DNA from 2 places in the Streptomyces lasalocidi genome. Region 1 is predicted to be linked to the other one. Evidence: predicted binding sites of a transcription regulator. Region 1 holds the regulator's gene; the other holds the start of a gene.
The links. The regulator HspR, encoded in region 1, represses chaperone genes until heat shock. The targets are predictions, from matches to a motif close to TTGAGNNNNNNNNNCTCAA.
Positions count from the first base shown of each region.

Region 2: a site for HspR is predicted at 2,820-2,838, ahead of lon (endopeptidase La). Genes of this name have one in related genera too.

Region 1 covers NZ_SZNQ01000001.1:4,139,127-4,149,685, reverse strand. Annotated here, with positions in the region: gene E4U91_RS18645 (helix-turn-helix transcriptional regulator) at 1-350, opposite strand, end outside; gene E4U91_RS18640 (hypothetical protein) at 582-1,163, shown strand; gene E4U91_RS18635 (sugar ABC transporter substrate-binding protein) at 1,298-2,401, opposite strand; gene E4U91_RS18630 (fibronectin type III domain-containing protein) at 2,698-4,734, shown strand; gene E4U91_RS18625 (heat shock protein transcriptional repressor HspR) at 4,824-5,270, opposite strand; gene dnaJ (molecular chaperone DnaJ) at 5,276-6,451, opposite strand; gene grpE (nucleotide exchange factor GrpE) at 6,509-7,177, opposite strand; gene dnaK (molecular chaperone DnaK) at 7,174-9,021, opposite strand; gene E4U91_RS18605 (MraY family glycosyltransferase) at 9,116-10,171, opposite strand; gene E4U91_RS18600 ((Fe-S)-binding protein) at 10,378-10,559, shown strand, end outside.
Region 2 covers NZ_SZNQ01000001.1:5,158,217-5,168,775, forward strand. Annotated here, with positions in the region: gene E4U91_RS23375 (spermine/spermidine synthase domain-containing protein) at 1-330, opposite strand, end outside; gene E4U91_RS23380 (rhomboid-like protein) at 516-1,382, shown strand; gene E4U91_RS23385 (GNAT family N-acetyltransferase) at 2,000-2,686, opposite strand; gene lon (endopeptidase La) at 2,861-5,293, shown strand; gene E4U91_RS23395 (lysozyme) at 5,407-6,249, opposite strand; gene E4U91_RS23400 (MarR family winged helix-turn-helix transcriptional regulator) at 6,503-7,009, shown strand; gene E4U91_RS23405 (protein phosphatase 2C domain-containing protein) at 7,106-7,894, opposite strand; gene E4U91_RS23410 (sensor histidine kinase) at 8,271-10,559, shown strand, end outside.

The sequences.
Region 1 (10,559 bases):
ACGCGGATCGCCGAGCCCTCGCCGGCCGGAGCGGCCGGTGCGGAACCGCCCAGGCCCGCGTACCACTCGTAGGCGGCCACCGCCGTGCCCACCCGGCGCTGGCTCGCGCTGACGTCCTCGTAGAGCCCGCGCAGCAGCCGGGTCATGACCTCCTGCGGGGAGGTCGGCACCAGCCAGTCCATGTCGTCGGGGTCGGGGTGCAGCAGGGCCAGGTCCAGCAGGCAGGGCACCTGGCCGGCGTCACGGCGCGGCACCCGGCCGCGCCGTACGGCCCGGGAATACACGCGATCCCCGGCCTCGCACAGTCGGTCGGCACCGTGAGGATGCTCCTCCGTCCCGGTCCCGGCCATCGCCCATACCACCCCCGCTGCGCGCCTGTTCCGCGACGCCACTATGCGCGGCCCGGACCAGCTCCGCAACACGGCTGCCCCCGGCGGCCACAAGGGAAACCGCCGCTTTGACAGGTTTTCGCACCGCCTCGTACCCACCCCCGCGCGCCGCCGTGCAACAAGCTGTCGTCCGGGCGCTCCAGGAGCGATCAGCCCCTCCCCTTCCGGCCCGGTCCGGCGGACAATCGGCGGATGGCGACGAGGCCGGTGGTGGCGGGGATGACGTGCGCGGTCGTGCTGGGTGTCCTGGCCGGCACGGCCGGCTGCGGCGGCGACGGACCCACGGGGACGGGGACCGAGGGGCGGACGGGGCAGGCGTCCGCGTCGGCCTCGCAGCGGCCCTCCCGCCCCTACCGGGACGGGCACCTCACCTTCACCCTGCTCGACCTGCGCTGCGGGCTGACCGCGGTGGCCGGGTCGCACAGCGAGGCCCAGCCGGACGGGCAGTTCTGTTCGGCGCGGCTGCGGGTCGACAACCAGGACCCGAACTTCCACACCTACGTCGCGGCGCGGCAGCGCCTGGCGGGCGTGACCGGCCCCCGCGCCCGGCCCGACGCCTTCGCCATGGCCGTACGCCGCCAGCACGAGGAGGTCGAGATCGGCGGCCACGACCTCATGGAGGTCGAGCTCTGGTACGACGTCCCGCGCGACGCCCGGGTCACGGGCCTGCGGGTGACGGGTGACCGCGACCCGTCGGGCTACCTCAGCACCCGCCCCGCGGACCACGCGCCGGACGGCGTACTGATCCGCCGGGAGCCGCTGAGCGGTCCCTGACGGGCCCGGGAACGGTCCCGGACCGACGAGTTCCGGCCGAATGCCGGAACGTCAGATTCCGGCCGTTCGGCGGCTGTCCGGATCCGGTCGGCCGACGGCCGTCCGGATCCGGCCCCTCCGGGCCGCAGGGCCGGCTACTTCAGGCCGATGGTCTGGCAGGCCGCCTTGTACTTGCCGGTGCAGATGTCCGACACCTTGAAGATGCCGTCGGCGACCACGGTGTCCTTGATGTTGCTCTTGGTCAGCGCGACCACGGTCACCAGCTGCGCCGGGATGTTCTTGTCGGTCGGGCTGTCGACCTTGTCGCGGGTGAGCGCGTCGAACTGGATGTCACGGCCCTGGACCTTGGCGACGGCCATCTCCGCAGCGGCCTCCGCCTCCTGCGGGTAGGGCTTGTACACGCTCATGTACTGCTCGCCGCTGATGATCCGCTGCACGGCCTCCAGTTCGGCGTCCTGGCCGGTGACCGGCGGGAGTTCGCTGACGCCGGCCTCCTTCAGGGCCTCGATGGCCGCGCCCGCCATGGCGTCGTTGGCGGAGTAGACACCGGCGATGCTGCCCTTGCCGATCTTGGCGATCGCCTCGGCCATCTCCTTCTTCGCCAGCTCCGGCTTCCACTTGTCCGTGTCGTAGGTCGCGGCGATGGTCACCCGGCCGTTGAGCTCGGACAGCGCGCCCTGCTTGAACTGACCTGCGTTCGGGTCGGTGGGCGAGCCGTTGATCATGACGATCTTGTCGGTGGCGTCGGGCGAGCCCATGCCCTCGACCAGGGTGCGCCCCTGCACCTCGCCGACGAGTTCGTTGTCGAAGGAGACGTAGGCGTCGATCGGCCCCTGCGCGAGACGGTCGTAGGCGATGACCGGGATGCCCGCGTCCTTGGCCTTCTTGACGGTGTCGGCGATCGCCTCGGCGTCGACCGCGTCCAGCAGGATGACGTCGACCTTGTCGTCGATCATCTTCTCCATCTGCTGGACCTGCTTGTCCGGGTCCGCCTCACCGTTGGCGTAGACGGTCCTGCCCTCGTCCCGCGTCAGGGACTTCACCTTGGCCTGGATGATGGGGTAGTCGAACCGCTCGTAGCGGGTGTTCGTCGTCTCCGGCATCAGCACGCCGACCGTGATGCCGTTGCCCTTGGTGGGACTTGCGTCGGCCCCGTCCTCCGTCGCGTTCAGCACGCCGCAGCCGGCGAGCGAGAGGGTCATCGTGGCGGCGACCACAGCGATGGCTATTCGACGCATTAAGGGGCTCACTTCGAGTGCGTTCGGGGCATGGGGCAAGTCGACCCAGGTGTCTGAAAAGACAACGCGGCCAGCCGTACCGGCGTCAAGCGGAACTACTTAACGAGATGACAACATCACGCTCCGCTCAGCGGGTGAAGACGCATGGAGACGAAGCGGAATCACCTCCTGACGCCCTTTACGGACCCTTCACCAGCGGGACTTCACGACCCGGCAAAAATCCGTGCAACCAATTCCCTTCCCGGCGCGTCATGATCACGGCGGTTCCCGCCGCCGACCGTCCGACAGGGGAACGAATGAAGCCAGTCAGCCTCGCGACGGCCGTGGTGCTCGCCACGGCCGGCGGCCTGCTCACCGCCGTGGCCGCGAGCCCGGCGTCCGCCGCCACGACCTGCACCGCACCGGTCTACAAGCGGCAGATCTACGCCAACACGAACTTCTCGGGCACCGCCAAGCAGACCGGTTGCGATGCCGCGATCAGCGAGAACTGGGGTACGGGCGCGCCCGCTTCCGGCGTGCCGAGGGACAACTTCTCCGTCCGCTGGTCCGTCACCCGCGACTTCGGCTCCGGCGGCCCCTTCGCGCTGTCCGCGTCCGGTCTGGACGGCATCCGCGTCTACCTCGACGGCAGCCTGAAGATCAGCCTGTGGAAGAACACCTCCACGGCCGTCGGGAAGACCGTCTACCTGACCGTCCCGTCGGGCAAGCACACCCTGCGCGTCGACTACGCGCACTGGACCGGCTCGGCGAAGGTCGCCTTCACCTACACGCCCCGCACCACGGCCACGGTCGACAAGGTGCGCCCCCTCGCCCCGACGGGCACCGCCTGGAACTACCGCGTGGCGGACGCGAACCGGACCACCGCGACGCTGTCCTGGGCCGCCAACAAGGAGATGGACCTGGCCGGTTACCGGGTCTACCGCCAGGCGGCGGGCAGCACCGCCTGGACCCGGATCGGCGCGACCACCACCGCCCGGCGCACCTTCGACGACACCCCGCCGCAGACCGGCCAGTCGTACCGCTACCAGATCCGCGCGTACGACAAGGCGGGCAACGAGTCGGCCGGCACCGCCGCCCTCGGCCCGGTCCCCACGCCCGACCTCACCGCGCCCGCCGCCCCGGTGCTCACCGTCACCAGCTCCGTCGACACCAACACGCTGTCCTGGAAGGCCCCGTCGGACGCGGTCGCCTACTCGGTCTTCCGCAAGAAGTCGGACGAGACGGAGTGGAAGGAGTACACCCCCGAGATCACCACGACCACGTGGAAGGACGACTTCCCGGAGTACGGGAAGCCGTACGACTACAAGGTCCGCGCCTACGACGCCGCCTGGAACCACGCCGACTCGGCCGTGGTGACCGGCCGCACCACCATCGCCGTGCCCCAGCACGTCACGGTCGCCACCCCCGACCAGGGTGCCGTCGTCAGCTGGACCGACCCGGCGGGCAACGACACCGCCGACTACACCGTCCTGCGCTCCCCCGCCACGAGCGCCGCCCGCACCTGGACGAACGTCACCTGTGGCAGCCGCAAGACGGCCACCGACGCGTCCGGCGCCACGGTGCGCACCTGCACCGACAGCAGCGGTGACCGGGGGAAGCCGTACGCCTACGTCGTGCGCCGCAAGGACACCGACGGCCGCTGGTCCTCCCCCTCAGCCGAGACCGTCGTCACCCGCCCCGGCGACGAGGTCGCGCCCCCGGCCGTCACGGGCCTGACCGCCCAGGCGCTGGAGTACGGCGTGCGCCTGCAGTGGCACGCGAGCACGGCGGCGGACCTCGCCGAGTACCGCATCTACGAGCAGCCCGCCGACTTCGACACCCCGCAGTACGTCGGCACGGTGGACGCCACCCGCACGTACGCCACCCTGCGCATGGCGGCGGACGGCGAGCAGAAGCGGTACGTCGTCCTGGCCGCGGACCGCTGGGGCAACGTGGCCTCCTACGTGGGCGACCCCGAGGGCGACGGCACCTACTGGGACCAGCCCGTCGCCGCGGCCAAGATCACCGAGCTCGACCTGCGCCCGACGGCCCAGGCCCCCGAGAACACGGCCTGCGACCTGGACGCCATCGCCCTGGCCTCGGGCGCCGTGCAGGTGGACCCGTACTGCTACGGCGCACGCTTCAAGGAGGCGGACGGCTACCAGGTCTACCGCTGGGACCGCGTGAAGGCCACCTGGACCCGTCTCACCGACGCCCCGGTGACGACCTCCTACTGGACCGACACCACCGCTCCCTCCGGCACCACGCTGTACTACCTGGTGTCCTTCAAGAACGAGGACGGCACGGAGGCCTTCTCCAACGTCGACGACGCGGTCACCGGACCGGCCGTCTGACCCGCCCGCAACGACGGCGAGGGGCCCGGGAGTTCGACTCCCGGGCCCCTCGCCGTGTGCCTGCGTCTGTGCCTGTGTCCGGAGGACCGCTAGTCCTTGGCCTTCTTCGGCCGCCAGACCACCAGCGCGCTGGTCTGCTGGACCTCCTGGTACGGGACCAGGTCGCGGCGGTAGGACGCGTGGACCGCGGCCTCGCGCTGCTGGATGGCCGCCGCGGCGGCGTCCAGGGCCGCCTCCATCTCCGCCACGCGGGACTGGAGCGCGGCCACCTGGTTCTCCAGTTCGATGATCCGCTTGATGCCGGCCAGGTTGACGCCCTCGTCCTGCGACAACTGCTGCACCTGACGGAGCAGTTCGATGTCACGGGCCGAGTAGCGCCGGCCCCGGCCCGCCGTGCGGTCCGGGGAGACCAGGCCGAGGCGGTCGTACTGGCGCAGCGTCTGCGGGTGCAGTCCGGAGAGCTGGGCCGCCACCGAGATGACGTAGACCGGGGTCTCCTCGGTCAGTTCATACGGATTCCGTCGACGGCCTTCCATCTGCGTCATGCTCCCTTCGCGGCCTCGAACAACTCCGCCCGCGGGTCGTCGCCCGCGGTCGCCTCGCGATACGCCTCGAGCGCGTCACGAGCCTTCCCCGACAGGTCGGTGGGGACACTCACCTCGACGGTGACCAGCAGGTCGCCGCGGGTGCCGTCCTTGCGGACCGCCCCCTTGCCCCGGGCGCGCATCGTACGGCCGTTGGGCGTGCCGGGCGGCAGCTTCAGCGTGACCGGCGGACCGCCCAGGGTGGGCACCCTGACCTCGCCGCCGAGCGCCGCCTCCGTGAACGTCACCGGCACGGTGACCGTGAGGTTGTCGCCCTTGCGCCCGAACACCGGGTGCTCGCCGACGTGCACGACGACGTAGAGGTCGCCGGCCGGGCCGCCGCGCTCGCCCGGTGCGCCCTTGCCGCGCAGCCGGATCCGCTGGCCGTCGCTCACCCCCGCCGGAATGCGGACCTGCATGGTCCGGGACGACTTGGCGCGCCCGGAGCCGTGGCAGATCTCGCAGGGGTTCTCCGCGATCAGCCCGCGGCCCTTGCAGTCGGGGCAGGGGTCCGTCAGCGAGAAGCCGCCGCCGGAGCCCCGCGCGACCTGCCCGGTGCCGACGCAGGTCGGGCACACGCGCGGTGTGCCGTTCTTGTCGCCGGTGCCGGAACAGGCCTTGCAGGCCGCCTGCGAGGACATCCGCAGCGGGACCGTCGCCCCCTCGATGGCCTCGGTGAAACTCAGGGTGACCTCGGACTCGATGTCCTGGCCCCGCCGGGGCTGGGTCCGGGTCCCCGCGGCGCCGCCGCGGTTGAACAGGCCCCCGAAGACGTCGCCGAGTCCGCCGCCGAAGCCGCCCCCGCCGCCGCCCTGGGCGGCACCGCCCCCGAAGAGGTCGCCCAGGTCGAAGTTGAAGGAGCCGCCCGCACCCGGGCCGGGCCGGAACCCTCCGTTGCCGAAGAGGGCGCGGGCGTCGTCGTACTCCTTGCGCTTCTTGGGGTCGCCGAGGACGTCGTTCGCCTCGGAGATCTCCTTGAAGCGCTCCTCGGCCTTGACGTTGCCCTTGTTGGCGTCCGGGTGGAACTCGCGCGCGAGCTTGCGGTACGCCTTCTTGATCTCGGCCTCGGTGGCGTCCTTCGGGACGCCGAGGACCTTGTAGTAGTCCTTCTCGATGAAGTCCTTGGTGCTCATCCCCGACGCCCCTCCTTCCTTACGCCAGTGCCTTCAGTGCGTCCGTCGGTGTCGACGTCAGCCCTCCTCCGGGCCACCGTTGTCCTTCGTCGCGGAGTCCTCCGCCGCGGCCTCGCCCTGCTCCTCGGCCTTGACCGTCTGCGCGCCGGGCTGGGGCTCGGCGACCGCGACCCGCGCGGGGCGGATCGTGCGCTCGCCGATGCGGTACCCCGGCTGCAGGATGGCCACGCACGTGGTCTCCGTGACGTCCGGCGCGTAGGAGTGCATCAGGGCCTCGTGGATCGTCGGGTCGAAGGGCTCGCCCTCCTTGCCGAACTGCTGCAGGCCCATCTTGGCCGCGACGGTCTCCAGCGACTCGGCGACGGACTTGAACCCGCCGAGGAGCTCGCCGTGTTCCCGCGCGCGGCCGATGTCGTCGAGCACGGGCAGGAGCTCGGTCAGGAGGTTCGCGACGGCGATCTCCTTGACCGCGATCCGGTCCCGCTCGACCCGGCGGCGGTAGTTCTGGAACTCGGCCTGGAGCCGCTGGAGGTCCGCGGTGCGCTCGTCGAGCGCCTTGCGGGACTGGTCCAGCTGGGCCACCAGACCCGCTGTCTCGTTCGCGTCCCCGGCCGGGGCCGCCGTCTCCTCGGAGGAGGCGTCGGCGGCCTTCGGCTCGGCGTCGTCAGGGGTGGCGCCGGAGGGGACGTCGGGCTTCTCCTCGAAGCCCGGGGTCTCCTCCGTCACGCGGCACCGTCCTTGCGCTCGTCGTCCACGATCTCGGCGTCCACGACGTCGTCGTCGGCCTTGGCCTGGCCGGCACCGGCCTCACCGGCACCGTCGGCGGCCTGGGCCGCGGAGGCGTCGGCGTACATGGCCTGGCCGAGCTTCTGCGAGACGGCCGCGACCTTCTCCGTGGCGGAGCGGATCTCGGCGGTGTCCTCGCCCTTGAGCTTCTCCTTCAGCTCGCCGACGGCTTCCTCGACCTCGGTCTTGATCTCGCCGGGGACCTTGTCCTCGTTGTCCTTGAGGAACTTCTCCGTCTGGTAGACGAGCTGCTCGCCCTGGTTGCGGGCCTCGGCGGCCTCGCGGCGGCGGTGGTCCTCCTCCGCGTACTGCTCGGCCTCCTGGCGCATGCGGTCGACCTCGTCCTTCGGCAGCGAGGAGCCGCCGGTGACGGTCATCTTCTGCTCCTTGCCCGTGCCCAGGTCCTTCGCGGTCACGTGCATGATGCCGTTGGCGTCGATGTCGAAGGAGACCTCGATCTGCGGGACGCCGCGGGGCGCCGGCGGCAGACCGGTCAGCTCGAACATCCCGAGCTTCTTGTTGTAGGCCGCGATCTCGCGCTCGCCCTGGTAGACCTGGATCTGCACGGACGGCTGGTTGTCCTCGGCCGTGGTGAAGATCTCGGAGCGCTTGGTCGGGATCGTGGTGTTGCGCTCGATGAGCTTGGTCATGATGCCGCCCTTGGTCTCGATGCCGAGGGACAGCGGGGTGACGTCGAGCAGCAGGACGTCCTTGACCTCGCCCTTGAGGACACCGGCCTGGAGCGAGGCGCCGATGGCGACGACCTCGTCCGGGTTCACACCCTTGTTGGCCTCCTTGCCGCCGGTCAGCTCCTTGACGAGCTCGGCGACGGCGGGCATGCGGGTGGAGCCACCGACGAGGACGACGTGGTCGATCTCGTTGATGGAGATGCCGGCGTCCTTGATGACGTTGTGGAACGGCGTCTTGCAGCGCTCCAGCAGGTCGGCCGTCAGCTGCTGGAACTGGGCGCGGGTGAGCTTCTCGTCCAGGTGCAGCGGGCCCTCGGCGGACGCCGTGATGTAGGGCAGGTTGATCGAGGTCTCGGTGGACGAGGACAGCTCGATCTTGGCCTTCTCGGCGGCCTCGCGCAGACGCTGCAGGGCCATCTTGTCCTTGCCCAGGTCCACGCCGTGGCCGGACTTGAACTGCTGGACCAGGTAGTCGACGACGCGCTGGTCCCAGTCGTCACCACCGAGGTGGTTGTCGCCGTTGGTCGCCTTCACCTCGACGACGCCGTCACCGATCTCCAGCAGCGAGACGTCGAAGGTGCCGCCACCGAGGTCGAAGACCAGGATGGTCTGGTCGTCCTTGTCCAGGCCGTAGGCAAGGGCGGCCGCGGTCGGCTCGTTGACGATGCGCAGGACGTTCAGACCGGCGATCTCGCCGGCCTCCTTCGTCGCCTGGCGCTCGGAGTCGTTGAAGTACGCCGGGACGGTGATGACCGCGTCGGTCACCTTCTCGCCCAGGTAGGCCTCGGCGTCCCGCTTGAGCTTCTGCAGGATGAACGCGGAGATCTGCTGCGGGTTGAAGTCCTTGCCGTCGAGCTGGATCTTCCAGTCGGTGCCCATGTGGCGCTTCACCGAGCGGATGGTCCGGTCCACGTTCGTGACCGCCTGGCGCTTGGCGACCTCGCCGACGAGCACCTCACCGTTCTTCGCGAAGGCGACGACGGACGGCGTGGTCCTGGCACCCTCGGCGTTGGTGATGACGGTGGGCTCGCCGCCCTCCAGAACGCTGACGACGGAGTTAGTCGTGCCCAGGTCGATGCCGACCGCACGTGCCATGGTTGTTTCCTCCAGCTGACTTGAGTGCAACAGGCTCAAGTGTGCATGAGGTCGGCCGCTGGGTCAACAGACCTGAGTCAGACGGGCTCAACTCTTATCCGTTCCTTACACGCAAGGGCGTCCCGACCTGCGTGGATGTCGGACTCCCGGGCTGGCGGACCACGGTATGGGAGGGGCGCCGGGGGACGTGCACGGGCACCCGGAGCAGCCCCAGCACGATCACGATCGCCGCCCCCGCCGCCCACAGCGGCGCCTGCGCGCTCAGCCGGCCCATGTGCACCAGCACGCCCGCGAGTACCCCGCACGAGGCGAGCAGTCCCAGCAGCACCACCGCGCCCTGGGCGGTGATCCCGAGGCGCCGCAGCCGGTGCGCGAGGTGGTCGGGGGCGCCCCGCAGCAGCGGCCGCCCGGCGAGCCGCCGCGAGAGGACCACGAGCAGGGCGTCGGCGGCGCCCAGGGCGACGAGCGCGAACAGCACGCCCGCGCTCTCCAGCGGATCGTGCCCCACGCGCGCGTACACACCGCCCGCGCCCAGCAGGAACCCGGCGAACAGCGACCCGCAGGCGCCGAGGGCGGCCCGGGCCGGCGGCCAGTTGTGCAGCAGGAACCCGGTCAGCGCGGCCGCCAGCACGCTCAGCAGCACCGCGAGCCCGTCCAGCAGTTCGGCCGCCACACAGGCGCCGACGCCGAACGCGGTGACCACCCCGACGGTCCCGGCCAGCCCGTCGGCGTGGTCGAGCGACCGCAGGGCCAGCGCGGCGAACGTCACCCATCCGGCCCCGAGCAGGCCGCCGAGCACGCCCAGGTCGCCGTAGGGCATGACGCAGGCGGCCGCCACCGCCGTACCGACCACGAGGATGCCCGTCTTCAGGCGCGAGACGTCGGCGACCAGACCGAGGCCCGCGACGGCGGCGGCCGCCACCAGCAGGCGCCCCACGCCGTCGCCCAGCGGGGCCCAGCCGGTGCGGTCGCCCGTGACGGCGACCAGGCTGGTGACGAGCACGACGGCCAGGCCGCCGGACACCGGTACCCGCCGCTGCCGCTGCCGGCGCTCGACCAGCCCGAGGCGGCGGGCCGGCACCCGCAGCAGGGCGGCCAGCACGGCCGTGAGGAGCAGGGCGGTGGTGGCGGCGGCGATTCCGTAGAGCACAGGCTTAAGTTAGTACCGTATATACCAATTTGGTACGAATAACACGATCGGATTGCCCCCCGCATCGGCCCCGCGCACCTGAGGAGACCCTCAGCGACGCAGATCACCGCACTCCCGGCTACAGTGCGGCTCAGGATGGGGGTAGTCTCAGACGGACTGCATAAGTTACCGCTTAGTAATGACGAGGCCGCCCTCCAGGAGCCCCCATGCAACTCGCCGCGATCATCGTGTCGCTGGTGCTCGCCGTGGTCGGCGTGGCGCTGTTCGGCCGCGCCATCGCCCAGATCTATCGGTTCGTCCGGCTCGGCCAGGACGTGCCCGCGGGCACCCGGACCAACGACTGGACCGCCCGCACCGCCACGGTGATCAGGGAGTTCCTCGGTCACAC
Region 2 (10,559 bases), 1.0 Mb from region 1:
GCGGTGCCAGTCGACGACCGCCCGCTCGCGCTCCACCACGGTGATCCGCCCCCAGCGGGGTTCGGCGGCGGCGTGTGCGAGCGAGAATCCCACGCCGAGCCCGCCGATCAGGACGTGCGGTGCGGGCCGGTCGTCCAGCGCGGCCAGCGCCGCGTCGACCAGCAGCCGCTCCGAGCGGCCGTCGGAGGTGTCCATGAGGAAACAGCCGTTGGCGATGATCTGCAGGACCTCCCCGTGCCGGCGCAGCACCACCTCGCCGTGCGGGCCCGTACGACGGTCCAGGACTCGGGGGGTCTCTGAGCCGAGGGGAAGTTCGTCGGAGAGGGGCATCGGCCCATCCTGGCACTTACGTGACCGATTGTTGACGGAGTTTGTGCACGTCATCCGAGTGGGGGAGGGAAGCCGTACGCGGAGCACCTTGAGAGGTTGCTGAGAATCGCCGGTGACGTGGCCGCGGTCACAGACAGCGGGCCCCCGCGCGGCGAAGGCTGGCGGCAACGGAAGGAGCGCCTCAGGTGGAACGCACCGCACCGCCGGACCCGTCGCCCCGCGCGACACCACGGGTTCCCGCGCCCCCGCAGGCCCATGGACGGCCCCCCGGACCGCTGGACGGGATGCCCCGCCAGTGGACCCCCGAGCGGGAACCCGGGCCGGCCCGGCCGGACGCGCCCGAGGCCGGCCCCGCCCCGCGCGGCCCGAGCCCCTGGTACCTCCTGCCGACCCCGACCGCCACCCCCTTCACCTTCTGGTACGCCGTCCTCCTCGCCGTCACCTCCTGCGTCGCCACGTACGCCGACCCTTCGCTCGTGCACGCCCTGCACCAGGGCTCCAGCACGGACGTGGCCCACCTGCTGCGGGCCCCGGTGCCCGTGCTGGCGGCCAGCGCGCTGTGGGTGGCGGGCGGCTTCGTCTCGCCGTTCGCCGTGGGCTTCGTGGTCGTGCTCACCGCGCTCGAACGGCGCCTCGGCGGGCTGCGCACGGCGGCCGTGTTCGTCGCCGGGCACGCCCTGGCCACGCTGGCCACCGAGGGGCCGGTCGGCCTCGCGGTCCTCGCCGGGCACCTGCCCGGCACCTCGCTGCACCGCCTCGACTACGGCATCAGCTTCGGCGTGGCCGCGAGCGTGGGGGCCCTGTCCGGGCTGCTCGCGCCGTGGCTGCGGTGGCCGCTGCTCATCACCTTCGGGGGCCTGCTGCTGCAGGACCTGGTCGCCTTCACCGACCCGCTGACCAACTGGGGACACCTCATCGCCCTCGCGGTGGGCGTGGCCCTGTGGCCGACGGTGCGCGGGTGGCGGACGGACCGGGAGACGGCCACGGAACGGCCGGCGGAGCCGGGGCCCGGGCGGACGGACCGGCCGACGGTGCGCGCCACGGCGGCGTAGGGCACGAGCGGCTGCTTCACGCGGAGTTCGAGGGGGGGCTGACGCGCAGGGCGAGTCTGCGCACCCGGCACCGGGAACCGGGACGCGGATGCGGCCGGCCGGCTCCCGCGGCCGGCCGACGGGCGACGGCCCGGGGCCCGCCGGGACAGGTGCCGCGAGCGGGGCGGGCGCCGCCGCCGTGCTCGGAGCGGGCGCCATGGCCGGGACAGGTGCCGTGACCCGGGCCGCCGTCACGCGAGCGGCCGCTGCCCTGCCGGGCCGCCGTCCCGCGAGCGGTTGCCCTGCCGGGCCGCCGTCCCGCGAGCGGCTGCCCTGCCGGGCCGCCAAGCTGCCGGGCCGCCCGCACGCCGGCCGCAACCGCCCGCGTGCCGCAGCCACCTGGGCCACCTGCTCGCCCGCGCCCGCCGCTCGGGCTGTCTGCTCACCCGCCCGCAGCTCGGGCCGCCGCGCGCTTTCGCCCGCCACCCGGCCACCCCTTCAGGGCCGCCGCCCCGCCAAGCCGCCGGGCCGACGGCCCACCACCCGCGCCCACCCGCGTGCCGCCGCCGCCCGCGCCGCCTGCTCGCCCCGCACGCCGCCCGGACCGCCCGCCGGCCCCAGTCCGCCGCCCGCGCCGCCTACTCGCCCCCGTCCTCGTCCTCCACCCCCATGAACTTCGCGCTGGTCAGGACCGCCTCCACCCGCCAGCCCAGTGCCTCGTACAGCGCCCGCCCGTCGGGGGTGGCCGCGAGGACGCCGCGGCGCGCTCCCGTCGTGACCGCCGTGGCCAGCAGACGCCGTACCACCAGGCCGCCCAGGCCCCGGCGCCGGTGGGCCGGTGCCGTCTCGATGCGGTCGACGACCGCCTGCGCCCCGGTCGGCACGATCTGGCCGCGGGCCGCGAGGGAGCCGTCCGGCGCGGTGACCAGGACCTTGGTCACGCCGCCCCGGGTCCAGTCGCGCACGGCGTAGCCGACCGGCACCGTGCCTCCGCCGTCGGGCACGGCGGCACCGGAGGGCGGCGCCAGCGGGACCGTCATCAGGTAGCCCGGCTCGGGGTCGACCCACCAGCCAGGGCCCAGCCACGCCGAGACGTCCCCGGGGTCCCGGAACGCCTTCAGCCAGACGCCCGCCCCGGTCACCTCGCCCGCGACCTTGCGCACGACCGCCTCCTCCACGCCCTCGCCGATCGCGCCGAGGACGTGCCGGGACACGTGCTGGACGTCCCCGACGTCGATGGTCACGCCCCAGGGCCGCGGCTGCGGGGGTGCGGCCCCGCGCGACACGACCCACCCGTCGACCCATGCCCGTACGATCTCGTGCACACCCGCCTCCGTAACAACCCCTCGGCCAGGTCACCTCTTACACGGCTGACGATATGCGCCCGCTCGCCCCCTTCCCCACCCTTGATCGCTCACAGCGAACACGGCCCTGGGAACATTCGGAGGCTCACGTGCATTGAGTCGGCATAACTCAACTTGACTGCCGAAGGGGAGATCATGGCTGCTGAGTCCGCAGCGTTCACACCGCTCACCCTGCCTGTGCTGCCGCTCGACGACGAGGTGGTGCTGCCCGGGATGGTGGTTCCGCTGGACCTCAACGACGCCGACGTGCGCGCCGCGGTGGAGGCCGCCCAGGCCGCCGCCCGCTCCGAGCCCGGGAAGCCGAAGGTCCTCCTCGTCCCCCGCGTCGACGGCACCTACGCCGGCACCGGCGTGCTGGGCACGGTCGAGCAGGTGGGCCGGCTGGCCGACGGCGACCCCGGCGCCCTGATCCGCGGCCGCGGCCGCGTGAAGATCGGCGCGGGCACCACCGGCCCCGGCGCGGCGCTGTGGGTCGAGGGCACCCGGATCGACGAGTCCACCCCCGATCCGCTGCCCGGCCACGTCACCGACCTGGTCAAGGAGTACAAGGCCCTGGCCACCGCCTGGCTCCGCAAGCGCGGCGCCTGGCAGGTCGTGGACCGCGTGCAGGCCATCGACGACGTCTCCGCCCTCGCCGACAACTCCGGTTACTCGCCCTTCCTCACCACCGAGCAGAAGGTCGAGCTGCTGGAGACCGCCGACCCGGTGGCCCGGCTGAAGCTCGCCACCCAGCAGCTGCGCGACCACCTCGCGGAGCAGGAGGTGGCCGAGACCATCGCCAAGGACGTCCAGGAGGGCGTCGACAAGCAGCAGCGCGAGTTCCTGCTGCGCCGCCAGCTGGAGGCCGTGCGCAAGGAGCTGCGCGAGCTCAACGGCGACGGTTCCAAGGATTCGGCCGAGGAGTCCGACGACTACCGCGCCCGCGTGGAGGCCGCCGACCTGCCGGAGAAGGTCCGCGAGGCGGCCCTGAAGGAGGTCGACAAGCTGGAGCGGTCCAGCGACCAGTCCCCGGAGGGCTCCTGGATCCGCACCTGGCTGGACACCGTCCTCGAACTCCCGTGGAACGAACGGACCGAGGACGCCTACGACATCCAGGGCGCCAAGGCGGTCCTGGACGCCGAGCACTCCGGTCTGGAGGACGTCAAGGAGCGCATCACCGAGTACCTGGCCGTGCGCAAGCGGCGCGCGGAGCGCGGCCTCGGCGTCGTCGGCGGGCGGCGCGGCGGTGCCGTCCTGGCGCTCGTCGGCCCGCCCGGCGTCGGCAAGACCTCGCTCGGCGAGTCGGTCGCCCACGCCATGGGCCGGACGTTCGTCCGCGTCGCCCTCGGCGGCGTGCGCGACGAGGCCGAGATCCGCGGCCACCGCCGTACGTACGTCGGCGCGCTGCCCGGCCGGATCGTGCGGGCGATCAAGGAGGCCGGGTCCATGAACCCGGTGGTCCTGCTCGACGAGATCGACAAGGTGGGCTCGGACTTCCGCGGCGACCCCGCGGCCGCGCTCCTGGAGGTGCTGGACCCGGCGCAGAACCACACGTTCCGCGACCACTACCTGGAGGTCGAGCTCGACCTCAGCGACGTGGTGTTCCTGGCCACGGCGAACGTCCTGGAGGCCATCCCGGAAGCCCTGCTCGACCGCATGGAGCTGGTCCGCCTGGACGGCTACACCGAGGACGAGAAGGTCGTCATCGCCCGCGACCACCTGCTCCCGCGCCAGCTGGAGCGGGCGGGCCTGAGCAAGGACGAGGTGACCCTGGACGAGAGCGCGCTGCGCAAGCTGGCCGGCGAGTACACCCGCGAGGCGGGCGTGCGCACCCTGGAGCGCTCCATCGCCCGGCTGCTGCGCAAGGTGGCCGCCCAGCACGAACTGGGCCGGCGGGAGCTGCCGTTCACCCTCACCGACGCGGACCTGCGGTCCCTGCTCGGCCGGCCGCACCACGTGCCGGAGTCGGCCCAGGACCCGGCCGAGCGCCGTACGGCGGTGCCCGGCGTGGCCACCGGCCTGGCGGTGACCGGGGCGGGCGGCGACGTGCTGTTCGTCGAGGCGTCGCTGGCCGACCCGGAGACGGGCGGCGCGGGGCTGACCCTGACCGGTCAGCTCGGCGACGTGATGAAGGAGTCGGCGCAGATCGCGCTGAGCTTCCTGCGCAGCCACGGCGCCGAACTGGAGCTGCCGGTCGCCGACCTGAAGGACCGGGGCGTGCACATCCACTTCCCGGCGGGCGCGGTCCCCAAGGACGGCCCGAGCGCCGGCATCACCATGACCACGGCCCTCGCGTCGCTGCTGTCGGGCCGTCTGGTCCGCACGGACGTGGCGATGACCGGCGAGGTCTCGCTGACCGGGCGGGTGCTGCCGATCGGCGGGGTGAAGCAGAAGCTGCTCGCCGCGCACCGGGCGGGCGTCACCACGGTGATCATCCCCAAGCGCAACGAGCCCGACCTGGACGACGTCCCGGCGGAGGTGCTGGACAAGCTCGACGTCCACACCGTCACCGACGTCCGCCAGGTCCTGGAACTGGCGCTGGCCCCCGCCACCAGCGGGGCGGCGCCGGAGGTGCCGGCCGCCGCGTGACGGGGACGGCCGGCCGACGGAAGGCCCGGGTTCCCCTGCGGGGGTCCGGGCCTTCCCGGTGCCGGCCGGCCACCCCCGGCCGGCCCCGTCAGCCGCCGGCCGGCCGGGGCCCGTCAGCCGTTGGCCAGTGCCTGGACGCGGTCCAGGGCCCCGTTGAACTTGTCGTGGTCGCCGACCGTCGGGCCGGTGGAGGTGTACTGCCACATCGTGTAGTAGCCCCAGCCGGCCGGCAGGGTCCCCGGGTCGGCGGCGTAGCGGGCGATCCACAGCGGGTTGGTGGCGGCGAAGCCGGCGTAGTTGCCCGTGCACTGGGTCCACCAGCTGGTGGCCGTGTAGATGACGGCGTCGCGGCCGGTGCGGGCCCGGTACTGGGTGAGGAAGTCGCGGATCCAGGTCACCATCGCGCTCTGGGTCCTGCCGTAGCAGGCGGCGCCGTACGGGTTCCACTCGATGTCGAGGACGCCGGGCAGGGTCCGGCCGTCGCGGGACCAGCCGCCGCCGTGGTCCACGAAGTAGTTGGCCTGGGTCGCCCCGCCGGTCGTGTCCGGGGTCGCGAAGTGGTACGAGCCGCGGATCATGCCGACGTCGTAGGCGCCGTTGTACTGCTGGGCGAAGGAGGTGTTCTGGTAGTACGTGCCTTCGGTCGCCTTGGTGTACGCCCAGCGCACCCCGCTGCCCCACAGGGTGGACCAGGCGACGTTGCCCTGGTGGGCGGAGACGTCCACGCCCTCCGTCTGGGTGGCGTCACCGGGGACCGGGGTGCCGCTCCGCCCGTCGTGGGCGAGGACGCCCATGCCCATCTCGGCGGAGCCGCGGGCGGGCACGGCCGCCGCGGTGGCGGAGGCGGGGGAGGCGGGCAGGAGCAGGGCGCCGAGGGCGGCGAAGGCGCCCAGGGTGGCGGCCAGGACGGCGGTGGCCGGTCTCGTGGGGGTGGCGCCGGATCTGTGCACGGGCATGACGTACCTCCGGGGGAGTGGTGGGGGGAACGCGGATCTCGTGCCGGGCGGTGCGCGGTCACCCGTCCGGCATGTATGGCGTGGTCATGCCAGGATGGGGGCGCGTTGACGACGCTACGCACGTAGAACGGCCCCTGAGAAGGGGGTCCGGGAGCTGCCGTTGGTCTACGCCTGCGAAATACTGACGGAGCTGGGGCGATGGCCGGCAGTGGCGGAAACTTTCAGGTACGGGAAACCGGGCAGGGGTGCTGACGTGCACGACGACGCGAACGGCGACGCGAAGGACGCGGCGGACCGCGCCGCACGACGAGGCGGCCCGGCCGGCGGCGCCGACCCCGAGTTCCTCTCGCTGGAGCGGGAGTTGACGGTGCTGCTGCGCCGCGCCCGCGCCAACCAGGGGGAGATGGCCCGCGAGGTCCACCCCGACCTGGAGCCCGCCGCGTACGGGCTGCTCATCCGGCTGGACGAGCTGGGCCGCCAGCGCGCCACCGAACTGGCCGCCTACATCGGCGTCGGCAAGGCCACCATGTCCCGCCAGCTGCGCGCCCTGGAGGAGCTGGGACTGCTCGCCCGCGAACCCGACCCCGCCGACGGCCGCGCCTGGCTGGTCGACCTCACCGAGGAGGGACGCTCCCGGGTCGGCCGCGTGCGCGAGGCCCGCCGCGCCCGCTACGTCAGCCAGCTCGCCCACTGGGACCGCCGCGAGGTCGCGGAACTGGCCCGCCTGCTGCACCAGCTGAACCGGGTCATGGAGAAGTAGCGCCCCGGCCACGGCCCTTGACGGCCGTCGGGACGCGCGCCGCCCGCGCCGACTACGCCAAGGCCGCAGCGGTCGTCCTCACCACGGGAGTCCGCGTCACAGCCGGGCGAACACCACCGTGGCGTCGTCGTGGGTCTTGCCGCGGCCCAGGAAGGTGCGGCTGTCCCGGTCGGCCCGCTCCCGTTCCCGCACCCGCCGCACCAGGGCGCGGGCGCCCTCGTCGCGGACCAGGGTGAACAGGTCCGTCCAGTCGCCCTCGCGGAACATCTCCGCCCAGCGCGCCGCGCCGTCCGACAGCCCGGCCAGCGCGCGGACCCGGTCCCGGGGGAGGCTCCCGGTCACCGCCCTCTCCGCCACCGCCGGGTCCGCGGCCGCGGTGAAGAAGCCGCCCTCCTTGTTGCGCACCCGGGTGTCCACGATCGCGTCGCTCGCCAGCAGAGCGCGGGGCAGCCGGGCGAGCCGGTCGTCGAGCACCGGGGTGACCGTGCCGTCGGGCGCCTGGAGGAGCAGGGCGCAGTCGGAGAGCACCAGGTACTCGACCGCGTCCCCGGACCAGCGCGCGACCGCCACGGTTGCCTGCGGCGTACGCGGGTGAGAAAGGTCACAGGTGCCCGCATGGGCCGCGGCGGTACGGGAAATGGCGCGGGACAGGGCCTCGGCCAGCGGAACATCCGGGAGGGAAACGGTCAGTTCGGTCAGGGCCCCGCCCAGCCGCGCCGTGAACCAGGGGACCGAATGCAGACAGCCCGTCGCGCTCCTCGGCGGAGTCACGCCGTCGAGGACGACGAGCGAACCGCCCTGCCCGGAGGCGGGAAGCCCGACGCTCGCGAAGTCCTCGTTGGGGCAGGAGGAGTCCCCGGGCTCCGAGACGAGTTCCGTATGCATCCGGCCAGTCTGCACGACGTCTTCACAGACCCCGCGAAAGGCTTGCATCGGTTGCCCGTCGGGCGCACCGACGCAGGTCAGGCGCCGGTTTTGGGCGGGATTGCAGGGCTCCGGGAAGGCGTGGCGGCGAATATTGCCAAAGCCCGCCGCAGACGTCCAACCGGCCCGCGGGACAAGGCCGTCGCACGCGCCAGAGGAACTTGCCCGCCAACTCCCCTCCGATGTTCACTCCTTCGGGTGGCGGCGCAGGCGATGAGCGATGACCGCCCACCGGCACTGGGAGGGTCGGGAACCGGAACCGTACCGGGGCGTGGGCGTCATGTGACGGAGCGTCACCCGGACCCGATGGGTACACGAGTCAGGAATGCGAGCACCGGTGCAGAAAACGCGGCCTCGGCGCACAGGCAGGCAGTCGGCCCCCGAGGGGCAGGCGCAGACCCCCGTCGGCAAGGGCCGTCCGACCCACGTGCGCAACCGCCTGATCGTCGCGGTGGCCGTGGTGGCCGCCGCCATCGTCGGCGCGGGTGCCCCCTCGGTCCTCGCCGCCTCCGGGCAGCTGAAGGACTCCCAGGACCTGGTGACCCTGGCCGAGCAGACCGAGGACGCCCTCGCGCTCGCCCAGTCGCTCGCCGACGAACGCGACGAGGTGACCTCCTACCTCGCGGCCGGCCGGCCCAAGTCCGCGGCGCCGTCGGAACAGAGCAGCGCCCGCGTGGACCGCCAGGTCGACGACCTGCGCGCCGACAGCGACACCCCGGCGGACCTGCGCGAGGACCTCGACGGCATCGCCGCCGTGCGCCGCGCGGCCCTCACCGGCCAGAGCACTGCCCTGCAGGCGCACCAGGCGTACTCGGCCGCCATCACCGAACTGCACCGGCTCGCCCAGGACCTGGCCGAGCAGACGCCCGCCCGGGCGGGCTCCGGCGCGTACGCGCTCGCCGAGCTGGACACCGCCGTGCAGCAGGCGTCCGCCGCCCGCGGGCTGCTGCTCGCCGCCCTGAACGTGCCCTCGTCCACGGAGAGCGTCTACGACCCCGCCACCGGCGGCACCAGCACCTCCCGGACGTCCTCCAAGGCCGACGGCAAGCAGCGCGACGCGCTCACCGCCGCCGCCCAGCAGGCCCGGCTGCGCTCCGACGCGGCCCTCGCCGACTTCCACGCCACCGCGCCCAGGGCCGCGGTCGACTCCTTCGACTCCACCGTCACCGGCGGCGAGGTGGAGTCCGCCGAGAAGTACCTCGCCACCCTCACCGACCAGCCCGAGCTGAGCGACGACGACCTCGGCACCGGCACCGAGAAGCTGGACGCGGCGCTGTCCGCCCGCATCGACCTGATGCGCGGTGTGGAGTCCTCCCTCTACGACCGCCGCACCAAGGACCTCTCGGCGCTGCGTGACGACGATGTCACCGCGCTGGAGATCCGCATCGCCGTCCTCGGCGTGCTGATGCTGGTCGCGGTCGGCGTCGCCACCGGCATGGCCCGCAGCCTGACCCGCCCGCTCTCGGCCGTCCGGCGCGGCACGGCACGGCTGGCCGAGGCGGAGGACCCGACGGCGCAGGAGCCGGTGAAGTTCACCGGCCGCAACGACGAGTTCGCCCAGGTCGTCCGCTCCGTCAACGCCCTCCACGCGCACGCCGTCACCCTGCACGAGCGCATCGCCACCCTGGAGGCCGACCGCAAGCACCTGGTCGGGCAGCGGCAGAAGATGGCCGACGCCCGCGAGGACCTGCGCGCCGAACTCGCCGACGCCGCCGCCCAGCTGGAGCGGCTGCGCACCAGCATCGGCGGCACCTTCGTCAACCTCGCGCTGCGCACCCTCGGCCTGGTGGAGCGCCAGCTGTCGGTCATCGAGGGCCTGGAGGAGCGCGAGCAGGACCCCGAGCGGCTGGCCACGCTGTTCAAGCTCGACCACTTCGCCACCGTCATGCGCCGGCACAGCGAGAACCTCCTGGTGCTGGCCGGCACCGAGCACGTCCAGCAACACCCGGGCCCGGTGCCGCTGGTGGACGTGGTCCGCGCCGCGGTCAGCGAGATCGAGCGCTACGAACGCGTCCGCATCGCCGCGCTGCCCCCGCACGCCCACCTGGTCGGCTTCGCCGCGGACGACCTGAGCCACCTGCTCGCCGAACTCCTGGAGAACGCCACCTCGTTCTCGCCGCCGGACCTGCCCGTGGAGGTCTCCGGCTGGCTCCTGGAGAACGGCGAGGTGATGCTCTCCGTCCAGGACGAGGGCATCGGCATGACCGAGGAGCGCCTGACCCGCCTCAACGCCCGCCTGTCCGCCTTCGACCCGGAGTCGCCGTACGACCAGGAGGGCGAGGAGGGGCTCGGCCTCGGGCTGTACGTCGTGGCCCGCCTCGCGCACCGGCACGGGGTGCGGGTGCAGCTGCGCGACCAGAAGCAGGGCGGTATCGCGGCGGTCGTCGTGCTGCCCACCGGACTGCTCGCCACGGCCCCGGCGGCCGCGGTGCCGCCGGCCGCGCACACCGCGTCCGGTACCCAGACGTTCTCGCTGCCCGGTGCCGACGCGGAGGCCAACTCCAACGTCCTGCACGGCCGTACCCACCCCGACCCCCTGGTGGCCCTGGCCGAGAAGGCGACCCGCGACGCCCCGGTGAAGCCGAAGGAGGCCCCCGCCGAGACCACGATGGAACTCCTGCTCCCG